2 regions of the Bacillus cereus group sp. RP43 genome follow, and region 2 is predicted to be linked to the other one. Evidence: a T-box and tRNA genes for the amino acid it is inferred to sense, from the RefSeq annotation. Region 2 holds a T-box; the other holds one or more tRNA genes.

Region 1 (6,988 bases), 4.2 Mb from region 2:
AGGAATTTCGCTACCTTAGGACCGTTATAGTTACGGCCGCCGTTTACTGGGGCTTCAGTTCAGAGCTTCGCTTACGCTAACCCCTCTCCTTAACCTTCCAGCACCGGGCAGGTGTCAGCCCCTATACTTCGCCTTACGGCTTCGCAGAGACCTGTGTTTTTGCTAAACAGTCGCTTGGGCCTATTCACTGCGGCTTTCCGTTAAGAAAGCACCCCTTCTCCCGAAGTTACGGGGTCATTTTGCCGAGTTCCTTAACCAGAGTTCTCTCGCACACCTTAGGATTCTCTCCTCGCCTACCTGTGTCGGTTTGCGGTACAGGCACCTTTTATCTCGCTAGAAGCTTTTCTTGGCAGCGGGGAATCAAAGACTTCGCTCCATAAGGAGCTTCCCCATCACAGCTCAGCCTTCACGATAAGCGGATTTGCCTACTTATCAGCCTAACTGCTTGGACGTGCACAACCAATCGCACGCTTCTTCTATCCTTCTGCGTCCCTCCATTGCTCAAACGATAAAGAGGTGGTACAGGAATATCAACCTGTTGTCCATCGCCTACGCCTGTCGGCCTCGGCTTAGGTCCTGACTAACCCTGAGCGGACGAGCCTTCCTCAGGAAACCTTAGGCATTCGGTGGACGGGATTCTCACCCGTCTTTCGCTACTCATACCGGCATTCTCACTTCTAAGCGCTCCACCAGTCCTTCCGGTCTGACTTCACTGCACTTAGAACGCTCCCCTACCACTGATACCATTGGTATCAATTCGCAGCTTCGGTGGTGTATTTAGCCCCGGTACATTTTCGGCGCAGAGTCACTCGACTAGTGAGCTATTACGCACTCTTTAAATGGTGGCTGCTTCTGAGCCAACATCCTAGTTGTCTAAGCAACTCCACATCCTTTTCCACTTAATACACACTTTGGGACCTTAGCTGGCGATCTGGGCTGTTTCCCTCTTGACTACGGATCTTATCACTCGCAGTCTGACTCCTAAGGATAAGTCATTGGCATTCGGAGTTTGACTGAATTCGGTAATCCGATGAGGACCCCTAGTTCAATCAGTGCTCTACCTCCAAGACTCTTACACTTAAGGCTAGCCCTAAAGCTATTTCGGGGAGAACCAGCTATCTCCAGGTTCGATTGGAATTTCTCCGCTACCCACACCTCATCCCCGCACTTTTCAACGTGCGTGGGTTCGGGCCTCCATTCAGTGTTACCTGAACTTCACCCTGGACATGGGTAGATCACCTGGTTTCGGGTCTACGACCACGTACTAAACGCCCTATTCAGACTCGCTTTCGCTGCGGCTCCGCCTCTTCAGCTTAACCTTGCACGGGATCGTAACTCGCCGGTTCATTCTACAAAAGGCACGCCATCACCCATTAACGGGCTCTGACTATTTGTAGGCACACGGTTTCAGGATCTCTTTCACTCCCCTTCCGGGGTGCTTTTCACCTTTCCCTCACGGTACTGGTTCACTATCGATCACTAGGGAGTATTTAGCCTTGGGAGATGGTCCTCCCAGATTCCGACGGAATTTCACGTGTTCCGCCGTACTCAGGATACATTCAAGAGAGAACGAAGTTTCGACTACGGGGTTGTTACCCTCTGTGACGGACCTTTCCAGGTCGCTTCGTCTACCTCGTTCCTTTGTAACTCCGTATAGAATGTCCTACAACCCCAAGAGGCAAGCCTCTTGGTTTGGGCTAGATTCCGTTTCGCTCGCCGCTACTCAGGAAATCGCATTTGCTTTCTCTTCCTCCAGGTACTTAGATGTTTCAGTTCCCTGGGTCTGTCTTCCATACCCTATGTATTCAGGTAAGGATACCATACCATTACGTATAGTGGGTTTCCCCATTCGGAAATCTTCGGATCAAAGCTTACTTACAGCTCCCCGAAGCATATCGGCGTTAGTCCCGTCCTTCATCGACTCCTAGTGTCAAGGCATCCACCGTGCGCCCTTTCTAACTTAACCAAACTAAAATTAAAAAAATATGAGCTACACTGTTATCTAGTTTTCAAAGAACATACATTTAAACTTGAGAGATAGTTCTCTCAAAACTGAACGAAACGAAACAAGTCAACGTTTATTGATGAACTGCGTTCATCAATTCTCCATAGAAAGGAGGTGATCCAGCCGCACCTTCCGATACGGCTACCTTGTTACGACTTCACCCCAATCATCTGTCCCACCTTAGGCGGCTGGCTCCATAAAGGTTACCCCACCGACTTCGGGTGTTACAAACTCTCGTGGTGTGACGGGCGGTGTGTACAAGGCCCGGGAACGTATTCACCGCGGCATGCTGATCCGCGATTACTAGCGATTCCAGCTTCATGTAGGCGAGTTGCAGCCTACAATCCGAACTGAGAACGGTTTTATGAGATTAGCTCCACCTCGCGGTCTTGCAGCTCTTTGTACCGTCCATTGTAGCACGTGTGTAGCCCAGGTCATAAGGGGCATGATGATTTGACGTCATCCCCACCTTCCTCCGGTTTGTCACCGGCAGTCACCTTAGAGTGCCCAACTTAATGATGGCAACTAAGATCAAGGGTTGCGCTCGTTGCGGGACTTAACCCAACATCTCACGACACGAGCTGACGACAACCATGCACCACCTGTCACTCTGCTCCCGAAGGAGAAGTCCTATCTCTAGGATTTTCAGAGGATGTCAAGACCTGGTAAGGTTCTTCGCGTTGCTTCGAATTAAACCACATGCTCCACCGCTTGTGCGGGCCCCCGTCAATTCCTTTGAGTTTCAGCCTTGCGGCCGTACTCCCCAGGCGGAGTGCTTAATGCGTTAACTTCAGCACTAAAGGGCGGAAACCCTCTAACACTTAGCACTCATCGTTTACGGCGTGGACTACCAGGGTATCTAATCCTGTTTGCTCCCCACGCTTTCGCGCCTCAGTGTCAGTTACAGACCAGAAAGTCGCCTTCGCCACTGGTGTTCCTCCATATCTCTACGCATTTCACCGCTACACATGGAATTCCACTTTCCTCTTCTGCACTCAAGTCTCCCAGTTTCCAATGACCCTCCACGGTTGAGCCGTGGGCTTTCACATCAGACTTAAGAAACCACCTGCGCGCGCTTTACGCCCAATAATTCCGGATAACGCTTGCCACCTACGTATTACCGCGGCTGCTGGCACGTAGTTAGCCGTGGCTTTCTGGTTAGGTACCGTCAAGGTGCCAGCTTATTCAACTAGCACTTGTTCTTCCCTAACAACAGAGTTTTACGACCCGAAAGCCTTCATCACTCACGCGGCGTTGCTCCGTCAGACTTTCGTCCATTGCGGAAGATTCCCTACTGCTGCCTCCCGTAGGAGTCTGGGCCGTGTCTCAGTCCCAGTGTGGCCGATCACCCTCTCAGGTCGGCTACGCATCGTTGCCTTGGTGAGCCGTTACCTCACCAACTAGCTAATGCGACGCGGGTCCATCCATAAGTGACAGCCGAAGCCGCCTTTCAATTTCGAACCATGCAGTTCAAAATATTATCCGGTATTAGCCCCGGTTTCCCGGAGTTATCCCAGTCTTATGGGCAGGTTACCCACGTGTTACTCACCCGTCCGCCGCTAACTTCATAAGAGCAAGCTCTTAATCCATTCGCTCGACTTGCATGTATTAGGCACGCCGCCAGCGTTCATCCTGAGCCAGGATCAAACTCTCCAATAAAGTTAGTTTGTCTAGCATCTAAAAATAAAAATTGACGTTCACGTTGTTTGTTTCGTTCAGTTTTCAAAGAACTAAAAGCGGGTGAAGAGAATCGAACTCTCGACCAGAGCTTGGAAGGCTCTTGTTTTACCACTAAACTACACCCGCGTGGTCGGGAAGACAGGATTTGAACCTGCGACCCCCTGGTCCCAAACCAGGTGCTCTACCAAGCTGAGCCACTTCCCGTTATGGCGCGCCCGAGAGGAGTCGAACCCCTAACCTCTTGATCCGTAGTCAAACGCTCTATCCAATTGAGCTACGGGCGCTTATTCATGATGTTTTTTCGTCGTTGTATTTTGGCGACTCAATTATCTTATCATACTACATTTTCAAATACAAGTACTTTTTTAAAAAGATTTTTTGATGCGGCCGAGAGGACTTGAACCTCCACGGGGTTTCCCCCACTAGGCCCTCAACCTAGCGCGTCTGCCGTTCCGCCACGACCGCGCGGAAAAAACAAAAGTGAGCCATGAAGGATTCGAACCTTCGACCCTCTGATTAAAAGTCAGATGCTCTACCAACTGAGCTAATGGCTCGTAAATGGCTGGGCTAGCTGGATTCGAACCAGCGCATGACGGAGTCAAAGTCCGTTGCCTTACCGCTTGGCTATAGCCCATCGAAATAGTTATCTTCTTTTCAAAGACAAATGTTATTGTACCATAATGACCAATAAAAAACAACTGCTATATAGCAGAAGTTAAAATGGCGGTCCCGACCGGGGTCGAACCGGCGATCTCCTGCGTGACAGGCAGGCATGTTAACCACTACACCACGGGACCATTTGGTTGCGGGGACAGGATTTGAACCTGCGACCTTCGGGTTATGAGCCCGACGAGCTACCGTACTGCTCCACCCCGCGATAATATTATTTATATAATTTATATGGTGGAGGATGACGGGATCGAACCGCCGACCCCCTGCTTGTAAGGCAGGTGCTCTCCCAGCTGAGCTAATCCTCCGAAGTGGTGACCCGTACGGGATTCGAACCCGTGTTACCGCCGTGAAAGGGCGGTGTCTTAACCACTTGACCAACGGGCCAATATATATGGCAGAGAAGAAGGGATTCGAACCCTCGCACCGCGTTAGCGATCTACTCCCTTAGCAGGGGAGCCCCTTGAGCCACTTGGGTACTTCTCTGTATATGGCTCCGCAGGTAGGACTCGAACCTACGACCGATCGGTTAACAGCCGATAGCTCTACCACTGAGCTACTGCGGAATAATAAAGACAATTTGTATCTTATAAAATTTCTCATCGTAAGTCAAGAAGTTTTTTTACAACGTCTTGCGCAAACGGGACATGTTTATAATATACTGGATTGCGTTTTCACTGTCAAGATGTTTTCACTACCAGTTTTAGTTGTCCTTTGCACTTTCCACATACATATCTTTGTGTATTTATTTTACGTCTTCTTACATATTGAAACGAACAACCTATACATTCATACGTATAAACTTTCGTTTCCTCCTCACTAATCATTCGTTTACAAAAACGTGGTGCACCTACTTTCTTTAATAACTCACGAAAATCTCTATCTCGGTGCTTATACCCTTTTCCTGTGATATGTAAGTGATAATGACAAAGTTCATGTTTAACAATCCCGACTAACTCTTCTTTACCATATATTTCGTAATATCGATAATTCAATTCTATATTATGATTCTTCAATAGATAGCGCCCACCCGTTGTACGTAACCTACTATTAAACATCGCTTTATGTAAAAACGGCATTCCAAAGCATTGTAACGATACCTCTTCCACTAACCTCTGAATTTCTTGCTCATCCATTCTCATTCCTCCTAAACAAAAAATATTTTTACACTTTTCTCCCTTCCTATACATATATTAAATAGTACATATACCCATCCTCATTCAAGAAGCGTGATTTCTAAAAATGCAGCATTGATAGAAATCCACTCACCAACCTCTCATCAATATTTCTTTAATATAAAAGGAGGAATTTTTGAGAGCAGGATTAAACAAGGAGGGATTCCTATGCCTACATGGCTAAAGAAACAAATGCAACGTGCATATTTCGAAAAAAACCGGTATCAAATCAAGTTACTAAATGAATGCTGGTTTTATTATAGTAAAATACACCAAAGCTCATAATCAATGAAACTTTCCTATCCATAAAAAGAGAGCAGTTTCATCTGCTCTCTTTATTTTCTATTCAATTGGTAACATTGATAATGCAACACGACCTTTTTTCGTATCAATATCATCTACCCATACCTTTACAATTTGCCCCACCGATACGATATCTAATGGATGCTTTACAAATTGTTTACTTAGTTTAGAAATATGTACTAAACCATCTTGCTTCACACCAATATCAACAAAGGCACCGAAATCAACAACATTGCGGATCGTTCCCTCTAATTCCATACCACGCTTTAAATCTTCTAATTTTAAAATCCCCTTTTTCAAAAGTGGCTTTGGCAACTCATCCCTCATATCTCGTTCCGGGCTAATTAAAGCATCCATAATATCAACTAATGTTGGCTCACCAATCTCGGTCTCTTGAGATAATTTAGAAATATCTACTCCTTCTAAACTCTTTTGCAAGTTTGGTTTCCCCACATCATTCTTTGATAACCCTAGGCTCTTTAATAACAATTCAACATTTTTATATTGTTCTGGATGAATCCCTGTGCGATCTAACGGATTCGCTCCTTCTAATATACGTAAAAACCCGATACATTGTTCATATGTTTTTGCACCTAAACGCGGGATTTTCTTTAATTCAGTACGCTTCGTGAATTTTCCATCTTCCTCACGCTTAGCTACAATATTTTTCGCAACTGTTTTTGATAACCCCGAAACATATTGCAACAATGCAACTGAAGCTGTATTTACATTAACACCAACTCGGTTAACCGCTGTCTCTACTACAAATGTTAATGATTCATTTAATCTCTTTTGAGATACATCATGTTGATATTGTCCCACCCCAACAGATTTAGGGTCAATTTTCACAAGCTCTGCAAGTGGATCTTGCAGACGTCTCCCAATTGAAACAGCACTCCTTTCTTCAACCTGTAAATTCGGGAATTCCTCGCGAGCTACATCAGATGCTGAGTACACACTAGCACCCGCTTCATTTACAATAATGTAAAATACATCTCGTTCTACATTTTGTAATACATCTACTATAAATTCTTCCGTTTCTCTCGAAGCTGTACCATTTCCAATCGCTATCATTTCAACTTCATATTTATCTATAATGGAAATGATTTTCGTTTTTGCATCCTCATATTTACGAACAGGCGGATGCGGATAAATA
Region 2 (6,988 bases):
GACGCTCGTATTCAGGAGCTCTCTAGAAAATTTAATTTAGAAAACAAAAAAAATACAACAAAAATAGCTAAGTCAGTCGAAAAACAATTAGATGCGAAAGCTACAAAACTAATTAAACAGTTTAAATCTCTAAATGTTGATCCCCTTGGACTTGGAGCAAAATATAGACAACATTATCGTCCATTCAAATTAGAAGAGTGGCGAAGAATGTATAAAGATGTCCCTATTAAAATAAAATACACCGTAAATATTACAAATTCTGGTGTGATTGAATAAGTTAATGATTGAACTCCCCTCTCTGGCATGGTACAACGGAGAAGGGAGTTTTTATTTTTAAATAGAGAAAAGGATATTTACGGGGGAGCTTATGTCTAAAAAATTAGTAAAGCCTATTTTAAACGGTATTTTATTTCTCGGCGTCTTTTTATTTGCTCATACATACTTAAAAAATGTTTCCTTCACACGTTATTTACTTGTCGTTATACCGATGCTACTCATCGGAATGTTTGGTATCGATCTTATTTTATCCGTTTTAATTAAGAAAGAAGAATAACAAGCGAACATCTTATTTCTCATAAGATGTTCTTTTTATTAAATAACTACCTTATGTTACAATAAACTTCGGCATAACGTAAGAAAGGATGAAACAACATGACAAACGAAAAAGGTTTAGATAAAGGATACGAACTTGTTGCGAAAATGCACGAAGTATTCGGACATCCTGTGACAAATACTCCAACAAAACTAACAGAAGAGCGTGCAAAAATTCGTGCTAGTTTTATGCAAGAAGAGTTAGAAGAATTTCTAGAAGCAACAACTGTTGAAGATCAATATGATGCACTTATTGACCTTATTTACTTTGCATTCGGAACGTTTGCAGAAATGGGCGTACGTCCAGATAAAGGATTCGAAATTGTAAACAATGCTAACATGGCAAAACTATTCCCTGATGGAAAGCCTCGATTCCGCGAGGGCGACGGCAAAATTATGAAACCAGAAGGATGGCAAGCACCGGAACCACAACTTCGTGCGGAAATCGAACGCCAACGTCAAGAGGCAGAAAAAAACTGCTAGGATCTCCTAGCAGTTTTTTATTATGTCTTTTTTCCTTTGGCCTATTAATGACCCACGTGTCCCGCGTGTCCTGCTGCTCCTGCAGTACCAGCTGCTGCTCCTGCTGCCGCCCCTGCTCCAATTCCACCTGCCCAAGGCTGTTGTTGCTGCTGATATTGCTGATATTGTTGTTGGCCTTGATGATGCTGTTGGCCTTGATGATGCTGCTGACCTTGATGATGCTGCTGACCTTGGTGATGATGTTGACCTTGGTGATGGTGTTGACCTTGGTGATGATGTTGACCTTGGTGATGGTGTTGACCTTGGTGATGGTGTTGACCTTGGTGATGGTGTTGACCTTGGTGATGGTGTTGACCTTGGTGATGATGTTGACCTTGGTGTGTTTGGAAAAGAACCGCTTGCGGATGAATTTGGTGATGACCATGATGATGTACTTGTTGCTGATGATGCCCTTGGTGTTGACCATGATGTTGATGCTGACCATGATGTTGATGCTGGCCGTGATGTTGGTGATGGCCGTGATGTTGGTGATGGCCGTGATGTTGGTGATGGCCGTGATGTTGGTGATGACCGTGATGTTGGTGATGACCGTGATGCACATGATGACCGTGAACACCTTGAGGGAAACCACCGACTCCTCCAGCTACAACACCGACGCCAGGTACAGGAAATCCTGTTTGTACGCCTCCCACAAAAGATGGAAATGTAGTTGGCATACCTACTGGTGCTCCTCCTTGTGCTCCTCCTACGAAAGATGGAAATGTAGTTGGCATGCCTACAGGCACTCCTCCTTGTGCTCCTCCTACCAATGTCGGAATTCCTGTCTGTGCTCCAGCCACTGACGTCGGAAATCCTCCAGCTGCTCCTCCCATCCAACTTGGGATTCCACCATATCCGTGTTGACCATCTCCTCCCATCCAACTTGGGATTCCGCCATATCCGTGTTGACCATCTCCTCCCATGGACATCATTTGTCCATAACTATCCGATCCACCTCCGAAGAAGCCATGTGGTGCATTATTGTCCATCCCTTTCATTCCTTTCACCTCTTCTGCTCAATTTAACCTACCTTTTTTATCATATTTCCTATAGAAGAATAGGTGTTTGTCTATATGGGAATTCCGCACCTTTTTCTTCGTTCTCCATTGATGAAGGGGATCCAGAACTTATTTTTCACATAAAAAAACTCAGAGCATAAACGCTCTGAGCTTTTATTAATAATTAATTAGTTTGCAACAACGTTAACAAGTTTTCCAGGAACAACAATTACTTTACGAACTGTTTTCCCTTCAATTTGTTCTTTGATTGCCTCAAGTGCAAGTTGTTCCATTTCTTCTTTTGATGCGTCTTTACTCATTGTTAATTTTGCGCGAACTTTGCCCATAATTTGAACAACGATTTCAACTTCATCTTCTACAAGTTTAGACTCATCAAATGTTGGCCAGCTTGCATATGTGATTGTTTCATTGTAACCAAGCTTGCTCCAAAGTTCTTCCCCGATATGAGGCGCAACTGGTGCAATCATTTTTACGAAACCTTCTACATATTCTTTCGGAAGTGTTTCAGCTTTGTATGCATCGTTGATGAATACCATCATTTGAGAAATCGCTGTGTTGAAGCGAAGCTCTGCATAGTCTTCTGTTACTTTCTTCACTGTTTGGTGGTAAGCTTTTTCAAGCTCTTTATTTGGTGCATCAGTGATTTTCTCACTTAATTCACCGTTATCTTGAATGAATAGGCGCCATACGCGGTCTAGGAAACGACGAGCTCCGTCAAGACCATTTTCAGACCAAGCGATTGAAGCATCTAATGGTCCCATGAACATTTCGTATAGACGAAGTGTATCTGCACCGTGGCTTGCTACGATATCATCCGGGTTTACAACGTTACCTTTTGATTTACTCATTTTCTCGTTATTTTCACCTAAGATCATACCTTGGTTGAATAATTGTTGGAACGGTTCTTTCGTTGGAACTACACCGATATCATATAATACTTTATGCCAGAAACGAGCATATAGTAAGTGAAGTACAGCGTGCTCTGCACCACCGATATAAATATCAACTGGAAGCCATTGTTTTACTTTTTCAGGGTCTACAAGTGCTTCGCTGTTGTTTGGATCGATGTAGCGTAGGTAGTACCAGCAGCTACCAGCCCATTGTGGCATTGTGTTTGTTTCACGACGACCTTTTTTACCAGTTTCAGGATCAACAACATTTACCCACTCTTCAATGTTTGCAAGTGGTGACTCACCTGTACCTGAAGGACGAATGTTTTCTGTTTTTGGAAGAACTAATGGTAATTCTTCTTCTTTTACAGCTGTCATTGTACCATCTTCCCAATGGATTACTGGAATTGGCTCACCCCAGTAACGTTGACGGCTAAATAACCAGTCACGTAGACGGTACGTTACTTTTTGATTTCCTGCGCTCGTTACTTCAAGCCACTCAATCATTTTTACGATTGCTTCTTCTTTATTTAAACCATCAAGGAATGCTGAGTTTACGTGTGCACCATCACCTGTGTACACTTCTTTCGTAATGTCTCCGCCTTTTACAACTTCCTTCATTGGAAGATTGAATACTGATGCGAATTCATAATCACGCTCATCGTGAGCTGGAACTGCCATTACAGCACCTGTTCCGTAAGTTGCAAGAACGTAATCAGCGATCCAGATTGGTAATTTCTCACCGTTTACTGGGTTAACTGCGTAAGCACCAGTGAATACACCAGTTTTCTCTTTCGCAAGTTCTGTACGCTCTAAATCGCTCTTCATTTTAACAGAGTTAATGTAAGCTTCTACAGCTTCTTTTTGATCTGCTGTTGTAATTTCTGCAACAAGTGCATGTTCCGGAGCAAGTACACAGTATGTTGCACCAAATAGTGTATCAGGACGCGTTGTGAAAACTGTAAACTTCTCATCTGTACCATCGATGTTGAAGTGTACTTCTGCACCTTCAGAACGACCAATCCAGTTACGCTGCATATCTTTTAAGCTTTCTGGCCAATCAAGCTCATCTAGATCTTCTAATAGACGATCTCCGTATGCTGTAATTTTTAACATCCACTGTCTCATCGGACGACGCTCAACTGGATGTCCACCGCGCTCACTCTTACCGTCAATTATTTCTTCATTCGCAAGTACTGTACCAAGTGCTGGGCACCAGTTTACAGGTACTTCATCAACGTAAGCTAAACCTTTTTCAAATAGTTTTAGGAAGATCCATTGTGTCCACTTGTAGTAGTTTGGATCCGTTGTATTTACTTCACGATCCCAATCGTAAGAGAAGCCTAATGCTTTAATTTGATTACGGAACGTATTAATATTAAGCTCTGTAAATTCTGCTGGGCTGTTTCCAGTATCAAGTGCATATTGCTCTGCTGGAAGACCGAATGCATCCCATCCCATTGGATGAAGAACATTATATCCTTGCATACGCTTCATACGAGATAAAATATCTGTCGCTGTATAACCTTCTGGATGACCTACGTGTAAGCCTGCACCTGATGGATATGGGAACATATCTAGTGCATAAAATTTTGGTTTTTCTGTCTCATCTGGCGTACGGAATGTTTTATTCTCTTCCCAATGCCCTTGCCACTTCTTCTCAATTTCTTGATGATTAAAGCTCATGAGATACCCTCCTTGAAATTCTATTTATTTTCACCGCCCAAAATACAAAAAACCTCTCATCCCTAGAAAGGGACGAGAGGTTATAGATTCCCGCGGTACCACCCTAAATTAATGTAATATATACATTCGCTTAGATCCGTAACGTGGATTAACGGCAATTGCTACTATTAGTTTCACAACTGCAACTCAAAGGCGAGTTCATAACGAAACGTGGATTGACTTGCACCGACCGTCAACTCTCTAAACCAGCTTCTATTACTACTATTCCTTTTCACTGTTATTACAAATATGAGTTAATTTAAATATATTCTAAAACATGTTACTTGTTCCGTCAAACTAAACTGCAATTTTTTCTTCAACTGTTTCTTCTACTTTTACTCGTCTATCATAAATACTCGTTGCTATAAGCGCTACTACAAGCATTACCATGATCGCTATAAACAATACTTCCATATTGTATAAGTCAACAATCGCTCCGCCAACGACCGGTCCGAACATCTTTCCTACAGTCGCCGCACTATTTACGACCCCTTGATAAAACCCAAGTTTATCTTTCGGTGCAAGTATATTAGCAATGGTTGGCACTGCCGGCCATACGAATAATTCACCAATTGTTAATGTCACCATCGCAACGAGGAACATTGTAAATTGTTGCGCTTGACTTAAAACAATAAACGACGCCGCAAAAATGATAATTCCAATCATAATTTGCTGTTTTAAAGAGCGCTTCATCCAGCGAATTAGCATACTAACAAGTGGCTGCGCACAAACAATCATCGCTCCATTTATCGTCCATAATAAACTATAATGACGCAGACTAATATTTAATTCCTGCATATGTGTTGCAATTGCCCCTTGCCACTGTACGTATGTAACCCAGCATAAAGCATATGCTACACATACGATAAGAAGTGCTTTGAAGCCAGGTGTAAGTGACCAACCTTTTTTCGTTTCGACTTCTCTTTGTACTCCTGACTCTTTTTTGTCTTCCATACCACGGAATCCAATAAAAGCAATTAAGAAGAAAACAAAGTATAAAATAAAGTTCGCTAAGAAAATATAATCAAAACGATAAGACGCAACTAAACCACCGCACGCTGTTCCAATCGCAATCCCAACGTTTTGTCCAACATACATCGCATTAAATGCTCGTCTTCCGCCCTCTGGCCAAACCGTACCAACCATCGCATACATCGATGGAAACACCATTCCAGAACCGAATCCGATTAATGCTAGCCACACAACATATAACGGCCAACCGTGGAAGAACACAAGACCTAAAATCGATACAAGTGTAATGACAATCCCTACTAAAATTGATTTATAACCGCCCCATTTATCAAATAAAACACCGCCGAGCAAGTTTCCGATTACACCAGTAAGCGAGTTGATCATTAATACCATTCCGGCTACTGATAAAGATTTCCCTAAACTATCATGTAAGTAAATTGTATTAAAAGGCCATAAAAAAGAAGCACCCGTGACATTAATAATCATCCCAGCTACTAATAGCCATACTTTCCTTGGCATAGTCTCCCCTCCTATTCTCTTTTTTTCGTTCATATATATAACAGTAAAATTGTAGTCGTTTTTAAATAGGAAGGCAACTGATTAATAGTTGATGAAATTCAGATAATAGCACAAAGACGATTAGAATGTATTCTAATCGTCTTTGTAAAATATTAATCTATAAATAATGGAATCGTTCCCTCGCGAAAGGTTATCCAACTTCCTTTTTACGTTTTGCACTTTCTTTAGCATTCCATTTAAATATTTTGTCTAGTAGAGAGTATATTCTCCCAGACTCCTTCGTTAATAATGGCCCTAACGACGCCAATATTAAAACATATAAAGCTGAGAACGGTTTAATCGTTGCCATTAAGCCACCCGCTATTCCGAGATTCGCGACAATAATGGAGAATTCCCCGCGTGATATAAGTGTTAAACCTATATTCGTAGAAGCCTTATGCGATAACCCAGCTTTACGCCCTGCAATCATTCCAGCTGTAAAATTACCGATGAGAGTAATGAAAACTGCTCCTAATGCCAACCATACTGCTCCTCCAAGCGAAAACGGATCTATACTTAAACCGAAACTGAAGAAAAATATAGCTCCAAAGAAATCACGAAACGGGACGACGAGATGCTCGATTCGATCACTATGCTCTGTTTCTGAAAAGACGAGTCCTAACAATAAAGCCCCAATCGCTTCCGCAACATGAATTGTTTCTGAAAATCCTGCTACAAAGAATAAAATAGCAAATATTACGATAATAAAAA

What was found. A T-box is a leader RNA that pairs with one kind of tRNA and senses whether it is charged. The one in region 2 lies ahead of leuS (leucine--tRNA ligase), so its partner is inferred to be a tRNA-Leu.
Region 1: it encodes a tRNA-Leu, which carries the amino acid that the T-box ahead of leuS (leucine--tRNA ligase) is inferred to sense. The anticodon was not compared.

What each region holds. Positions count from the first base shown of each region.
Region 1 is NZ_JARVHQ010000001.1:4,901,338-4,908,325, forward strand. It holds rRNA gene QCI75_RS25330 (23S ribosomal RNA) at 1-1,966, opposite strand, end outside; rRNA gene QCI75_RS25335 (16S ribosomal RNA) at 2,113-3,664, opposite strand; tRNA gene QCI75_RS25340 (tRNA-Gly) at 3,741-3,811, opposite strand; tRNA gene QCI75_RS25345 (tRNA-Pro) at 3,813-3,889, opposite strand; tRNA gene QCI75_RS25350 (tRNA-Arg) at 3,893-3,969, opposite strand; tRNA gene QCI75_RS25355 (tRNA-Leu) at 4,068-4,150, opposite strand; tRNA gene QCI75_RS25360 (tRNA-Lys) at 4,167-4,239, opposite strand; tRNA gene QCI75_RS25365 (tRNA-Gln) at 4,245-4,319, opposite strand; tRNA gene QCI75_RS25370 (tRNA-Asp) at 4,407-4,482, opposite strand; tRNA gene QCI75_RS25375 (tRNA-Met) at 4,486-4,562, opposite strand; tRNA gene QCI75_RS25380 (tRNA-Val) at 4,587-4,662, opposite strand; tRNA gene QCI75_RS25385 (tRNA-Glu) at 4,667-4,741, opposite strand; tRNA gene QCI75_RS25390 (tRNA-Ser) at 4,750-4,840, opposite strand; tRNA gene QCI75_RS25395 (tRNA-Asn) at 4,846-4,920, opposite strand; gene QCI75_RS25400 (SprT family protein) at 5,035-5,490, opposite strand; gene cmpA (cortex morphogenetic protein CmpA) at 5,698-5,814, shown strand; gene QCI75_RS25410 (Tex family protein) at 5,872-6,988, opposite strand, start outside.
Region 2 is NZ_JARVHQ010000001.1:697,194-704,181, reverse strand. It holds gene QCI75_RS03625 (Ger(x)C family spore germination protein) at 1-276, shown strand, start outside; gene QCI75_RS03620 (hypothetical protein) at 368-553, shown strand; gene QCI75_RS03615 (pyrophosphohydrolase domain-containing protein) at 652-1,074, shown strand; gene QCI75_RS03610 (VrrB protein) at 1,119-2,111, opposite strand; gene leuS (leucine--tRNA ligase) at 2,300-4,708, opposite strand; T-box leader at 4,774-4,992, opposite strand; gene QCI75_RS03600 (MDR family MFS transporter) at 5,045-6,238, opposite strand; gene QCI75_RS03595 (cation:proton antiporter) at 6,429-6,988, opposite strand, start outside.